One region of the Serratia marcescens subsp. marcescens ATCC 13880 genome, then DNA from elsewhere that is predicted to be linked to it. Evidence: riboswitches for the same ligand, from Rfam matches in the RefSeq annotation. Region 1 holds a riboswitch; the other holds the start of a gene.
What was found. Region 1 has a riboswitch for fluoride ahead of J0F90_RS12080 (DHHA2 domain-containing protein). Riboswitches for the same ligand answer to the same signal wherever they lie in the genome.
Positions count from the first base shown of each region.

Region 2: linked by a shared signal. The riboswitch ahead of crcB (fluoride efflux transporter CrcB) and the one ahead of J0F90_RS12080 (DHHA2 domain-containing protein) in region 1 are both predicted to bind fluoride.

Region 1 is NZ_CP071238.1:2,515,829-2,519,231, reverse strand. It holds gene J0F90_RS12085 (diguanylate cyclase domain-containing protein) at 1-1,254, opposite strand, end outside; fluoride riboswitch at 1,431-1,506, shown strand; gene J0F90_RS12080 (DHHA2 domain-containing protein) at 1,547-2,512, shown strand; gene J0F90_RS12075 (adenine nucleotide alpha hydrolase family protein) at 2,516-2,944, shown strand; gene eno (phosphopyruvate hydratase) at 2,961-3,403, shown strand, end outside.
Region 2 is NZ_CP071238.1:1,198,804-1,202,206, reverse strand. It holds gene J0F90_RS05600 (diguanylate cyclase) at 1-964, shown strand, start outside; gene J0F90_RS05595 (GNAT family N-acetyltransferase) at 966-1,394, opposite strand; fluoride riboswitch at 1,478-1,540, shown strand; gene crcB (fluoride efflux transporter CrcB) at 1,620-2,003, shown strand; gene J0F90_RS05585 (TetR/AcrR family transcriptional regulator) at 2,293-2,889, shown strand; gene J0F90_RS05580 (multidrug effflux MFS transporter) at 2,896-3,403, shown strand, end outside.

The DNA.
Region 1 (3,403 bases):
TTCAAAGCTCACCATTTCCCCCGCCAGGGCCCTGTCTATCATCGGTTTCGCTATCTGATAAACGTTCTCCCCCATAAAATCGCGCACCGTCATTCCTCTGAGGCAGCTTTCTTCCAGGCCAAACCAGGTTTTGTAGGCGCTGTTGGCGAACAGGTAGCGTTCATTGCCGTCGATCTGGCTGATCAACGCCGGCATATTGTCGGTAATGGCGCGCAGGCGTTCCTTCTCCGCGCTGAGCTGATATTCGGCGAGCACCCGGGTTTCAATCTCTTCGTTGAGTTTCTTGACGACCACGTTCAGCTCCCGCGTGCGGATTTCGACGCGTTGTTCCAGCTCGTGTTGCAGAGCGAACAGATCGGCCTCCGCCGCCTTGCGCTCGCTGATATCGACGATAACCGAGATGAAATGATCCGGTTTGCCGTTAGGCAGCCGGTTTAACGCCACCGTCAGCTGCACCCAGACGATCGAGCCGTCGGCGCGGAAATAACGTTTCTCCAGCGAATAAGTGCTGATCTCGTTTCTCAGCAGTTGCTGCAGTTTTTCCAGATCGGTGTTGAGATCGAGCGGATAGGTAATGTCCTGAAAGGTGCGATCCATCAGCTCGCGCTCGGAATAGCGCAACATTTCGCAGATGCGCGGATTGACCCGCAACCAATACCCCTGCAGCGACACCAGCGCCATCCCTACCGCCGCCTGGGCGAAGGTCTGTTCGAACAGGGCTTCCGAGCGTTGCAGATTGGACTTCAGGTTTTCGGTATAGACGTGGCGTTCAATGCTCTGCAAATACTCCTCCACCACGGCGGCGAAGTCGTGCAGGTCGGCCAGTTGTTCCGGGGAAAACGGCTGCGGCTGGCTGTCGATAATGCACAGGGTGCCGAGCGGCAACCCGTCGAGCGACAGCAGCGGTTGCCCAACGTAGAAACCGATCCGCGGTCCGCCAATCACCAGCGGATTATCAAAAAAGCGCGGATCGTTGGCGGTATCGGGCACCACCAGCGCTTCGCGTTGCAAGATAGCATGGCCGCAAAATGAGATATTGCGCGGCGTTTCCCGGGCATCCAGGCCGTAACGCGATAAAAACCATTGGCGATCCCGGTCGATCAATGACACCAGCGCGATGGTCACGCCGAAGTATTTCGCCGCCAGCCGCGTGATGCGATCCAGTTTCTCCACCGAGTTTGAATCCAGCACGTTCAGCGAATTCAATACCGACAGGCGTTCAGCTTCGTTTTCGGGGAAGCAGGGTTCGAGCATGTTGTCTCCCAATGTGTCACCGACGGCCCCGGCATAGCCGGCGTGAGTCCGTTCAGCGTTTTCGTCGGTTGGCGGCAAATATCCTTGTCCATCATAGACTCACTCAGTATCAATCCGATTGCGCATTCTCGCCAGCTTTGCCGGGCGTTGCGTTTGCCACCGCGCTGCGCTACAGTCGTTCACAAGGTGATGGTGTTCCACCTTTCCCAACCGCCGCGTTCGCTCGAACCGGATGATGACGCCTGATATACAACTTCGCTTTATTTTTTAGGCAGGTATGTCAGGAGTCGCTATGAATGAAATCTCACGTTTTACCCCTTTTCCGCCCCAGCCTGATCTCACCGTGCGGGAAATGCCGCTGTACGTTTTCGGCCATAAGAATCCCGACAGCGACAGCATCTGCAGCGCGCTGGTGGTCGCGGACTGGCTCAATCACCTCGGCAAACCGGCCGTCGCTTTCCGCCTTGGCGAACTGACGCCGGAAACCCGCTACATACTGGCCGCCGCCGGCGTACAAGCGCCTCCGCTGCTGAAAGACGATCTCCGTGACCGTAAAGTCTGGCTGGTCGATTTTACCGACGTCGAACAAGGGCCGGCCTCATTGCCCGACAGCGATGTGGTCGGCGTTATCGACCATCACCGGCTGGGCACGTTAATCACCCGCAACCCGCCCGATGTCTGGGTTCGCGCCGTCGGCTGTTGCGCCACCGTGATCCTGCAGATCCTGGCGGCGGAAAGGCCGATGCCGCTTTCTTCCGCCCAGGCCACGCTGCTGCTGGGCGCGATTTTGAGCGATACCGTCGCGCTGAGCGCGCCGACCACCACCGAACAGGATCGGCTGGCGGTCTCGCGGTTGCGCGCAATTTCTCACGTTGACTATGACGCCTTCACCGCCGGGCTGCTGGCCGCCAAAACCGATCTTTCGGGGCAATCCGCCGCGCAGTTGCTGCAGCGCGACGCCAAGAATTATCGCATCCATAGCGTCTCGCTGCTGCTGTCGCAGATAGAAGTGCGGGCCATGAGCGACATCGATCCGCTGTTGCCCGCGCTGCAACAAGCGCTTGAACACGCGAAGCAGGAAGCCGGGCTGGCGATGGCCGCGCTATTGGTCACCGATATCACCTGCCGTCGCTCCACCCTGTATTTCTCGCCGAACCGGGTGCTCGACATTCGTCAGGTGTCGCTGCCCGGCATGACGAGCCGGAAAAAAGAGGTTTTACCGTGGTTAACCCGCCAGATCGCTAACGCAGGGAGATAAGTCATGCCGCTCTACCAACATGCTTTACTGCTGGTGCAGGATGAACGCGACGGCCGGCTGCTGTTGCGTCATGCCGAACGCCTCAATCAGCAGATGAATACGCGCATTACCGTGGCGCACATCAGCGCCGACTATGCCGAGCTGGACTACCTCAGCGATTCGCTGACCAAAGATCGCCAGTCCAGCGAGGTGATCGCCGCCAAAGCCATGCTCAGCCGTCTGGTGGAAGACTGCTCAATCCCCCTGGAGGTGCGCGCAATTGTCAGCATCCATCGCTTCAAAGACGTCGAAGCCCTGATTGCCCGCAAAGGGGTCGATCTGTTGCTGCTCGGCCATCAGAACCGTCCGTTCGGCGTCTTTGCCTCCTTCGGCTTCGAGTTCATTAACCATTTGTCGATCGACGTGCTGATAAAGCATGTGCCTACTCCCTAGAATGAGGTGACTACCCATGAGCTATGAGATTGAAAGCGTAACCGCCAGAGAGATCCTGGATTCGCGCGGCAACCCGACCGTCGAAGTTGAAATGACTGCGGCGGGCGTCGTGGCACGGGCTTCGGTTCCCTCCGGCGCCAGCACCGGTTCACGCGAGGCGGTGGAACACCGCGACGGCGATCCGCACCGTTACGGCGGTAAAGGCGTACTGGAGGCGGTGCACAGCGTCAAAACGGCGATCAATGAGGCGCTGCGCGGGGTGGATGTGCGCCAACAAGAGGAGATTGACCGCCGGCTGATCGCGCTGGACGGCAGCGAGAACAAGAGCCGATTGGGGGCCAACGCCCTGCTCGGCGTTTCTCTGGCCGCCGCCCGCCTCGCGGCGCAATTGTCGCAACTGCCGCTGTATCGTTATCTGGGCGGCATCGGCGCCAACCTGCTGCCGGTGCCCTGCATGAA
Region 2 (3,403 bases), 1.3 Mb from region 1:
CGTTTGCGCCGCGCTCTACCCCTTGGCTCCGCCCACGGCGGTCTGGCTATTGCTGGCCTTTCACGGCTTTCTCTGGCCGCATCTCGCCTATCGCCTGGCCTGCCGCGCCAAAGAACCGTTCAAAGCCGAGATCCGCAACCTCTTGATCGACTCCGCCTTCGGCGGCTTCTGGGCGGCGATGATGGCGTTCAACGCGCTGCCCGCCATCGTCATCCTATCGATGATGAGCATGAACAACATCGCTTCGGCCGGCAAAGCGCTGTTTGCGAAAGGATTGGCCATTCAACTGACCACGGCGATGCTCACCGCCGCGCTGCTCGGCTTCCCGTTTCACCCGCACAGCACGGCGCTGCAAATCTATCTGTGCCTGCCGATGATCTACCTGTATCCGACGCTGCTTGGGCTGGTGACCTACCGCACCGCCAAACGACTGGCGGAAAAGAAACAGGAGTTGCAACGCATCAGCACCCGCGATGGGCTGACCGGCTTATATAACCGCCGCCACTGGGAGCACCTGCTGCATCGCCAGTTCGACAGTTGCCGCCGCTACCAGGATAACGCCACGCTGATTCTGATGGATATCGATCGCTTCAAAACCATCAACGACACCTTCGGCCATGCTTTGGGGGATGAGGCCCTGGCGGCGTTGGCGGAAGAGTTGCTGATCGGCATGCGCAACGTGGATATCGTCGGGCGCTACGGCGGCGACGAGTTTGGCGCAGTGCTGCCGAACACCAGTGCTGAACAGGCGGGAATCGTTCTGCGCCGCATCCAGCAGCGGCTGGACGCGGTCAGCTTCAAGGAGGCGCCGCAGCTGCGGCTGCAGATCAGCGCCGGTATCGCTGACTACCACCCCGCGCTGGGCGGCTATCTTGACTGGCTGAAAGCGGCCGACGGCGCGCTCTATCGGGCGAAGCAGAATGGCCGCAACCGGCTGGAAACGGCGGCGCCGCCAGGGGAGTAACTTACTGACTTAATAACTTGGCAAAATACTTCGGCGCTTCGACAAAGCCTTCGCGCCGGTAAAACGCATGCGCCCGCTCGCGGCGGCTGTGGCAATGGACTTCCAGCCGATCGCAGCCGCGACGGTGCGCCAGCGCCTCGCCTTCCGTCAGCAGCCGCCGCCCAACGCCCGCGCCGCGCGCCCGATCGTCGACGCAAAAATAGCTGATGCGGCCAATGTCGCCGGCCAACGCCAGCTGCGGCAGAAAATGCAACGACAACACGCCCAACACCTGCTCCCCGTCCGCCGCCACCAGCAGCGCCTCATCCGGATGCGCCAACAGTTGCTGCATCCGCTGCGTCAGAAACGCCTCGGTGCCGGGATAATCCAGCGCCGTCATTAATTCAGCGATAGCGTGCCGGTCGCTCAGACGCGCCGTTCTGATTTCCATCCGTTTTACCTCGCAGAGTGTCGATACTACAAAATAGGCGGCGTTAGGTGTAACATCCACCGGGTGCGGCGAAAAAGGCCGTGCGGCACGCTGGAGATGACATTCCTCCCTAACCGCCTTCACAGGCTGATGATGTCTACGTAACCTCTCGGAGAGAGGCGCGTAGCGTTACGCCTGTCCCTTTCCGAGCCTCGTGAATTTCTCTGATTGAAAGGTAGTTGCCCCATGTTGAGCTCTTTACTGGCCGTATTTATCGGCGGCGGCGTCGGCAGCGTTTTGCGCTGGGCGGTAAGCATGAAAATGAATCCGCTGAACGCCCACATTCCGCTCGGTACGCTGATGGTCAATCTGATCGGCGGTTTTATCATCGGCCTGGCGATGGCGATTTTCACCCGCATGACGCATCTGGATCCCACCTGGAAATTACTGATCACCACCGGGTTCTGCGGCGGCCTGACCACCTTCTCCACCTTTTCGCTGGAGGTGGTATACCTGATGCAGGATGGCCGCTTCGGCTGGGCGCTGGCCAACATGCTGCTCAACCTGGCCGGCTCGCTGGCGATGACGCTGCTGGCCTTTATGCTGGTGATGTGGCTCAACGGGCGCTAAGCCCTTAATGTTTCCTTAATCTTGCATGCGCATAATCTCATCCAGTACCCCTGACTGGATGAGAAACCGCTATGTTTAGCCTGCCGAAAACCGCCGCCGAAGCGATTGCCGTTGCGCTGTGCGTCCTGATCGTCGCCGCCTTTATCAAATCCTACCTGTTCACATAAGCGCCTTTTCCCCGCAGCACGCGTTCATCTTGCGTCTTTCCGGCCGTTTACACTACAATTGAGAATGAACGTTCACACTCAAAAATGTGAACCCGGCTCACGCGTAGCAAAGGATCGGGCAGATGCTCCCCCCCAACGACAGTAAACAGGCCAAAGTGCAGGCTCGCCGCGATCAGATCGTCGAAGCGGCGAAAACCAGCTTTCGCCGCCACGGCTTCCACGCCGCCAGCATGGCGGAGATCGCCCAGGGCTCGCAGCTCAGCGTCGGGCAAATCTATCGCTATTTCGCCAATAAAGACGCGATTATCGAAGAGATCGTCAACCGCATCATCACCAACAAGATGCAGCGGCTGGAAAACCTTGGCGATCACATCAACCTGATCGCCGGCACGTTGGCGGCGCGCACGCTGTTTCAGCAGCCGGGCGAGAGCGAAACCGATCACATGCTGATGCTGGAAGTGACCGCCGAGGCCACGCGCAACCCGGTGGTGGCCAAAATGCTCAGCGATGCGGAAGCGCGGCTGTTTCGCCACGTGTGCCACAATCTGCAGCGGCTGTATCCCCATTTCAGCGCGGAGGAGATCGCCGCGCGGGTGGAGTTTATCGCCGTCATGAGCGAAGGCACCGGTTACCGTATCCTTACCACGCAAAAAGCCGATGCGTCCCTGCTGCGCGATCTGTATCAGCAGGCCATTTCTCACCTGTTCAGGAAATCTTAATCTCCCATGACCAAACACTTAGCCAGACAACGTCTGGTGTACGCCGTCGTGCTTGGCCTGCTGGCCGCGCTGGGGCCGCTGTGCACCGATCTCTATCTGCCCGCCCTGCCGGAAATGGCGGGCGAGCTGAATACCTCTACCGCCGCCGCGCAGCTCAGTCTGACCGCCGGGCTGCTCGGCCTGGGCGTCGGCCAGCTGATTTTTGGCCCTTACAGCGACAAGCTGGGCCGTATGCGCCCGCTGTTGCTGTCGCTGATCCTGCTGCTCGGCGCTTCGCTGTGGTGCGCGCTGGCGCCCACCATCGACCAGCTGCTGATCGCCCGCCTGCTGCAGGGCATCGCCGGCGCCGGCGGCGCGGTGATTTCCCGCGCCATTGCCCGCGATCTGTACGCCGGCCATGAACTGACCCGCTTCTTCGCCCTGCTGATGCTGGTCAACGGCCTGGCGCCGATCGTCGCGCCGGTGCTGGGCGGCGTCATGCTGCAGGTGATGAACTGGCGCGGCATCTTCGGCG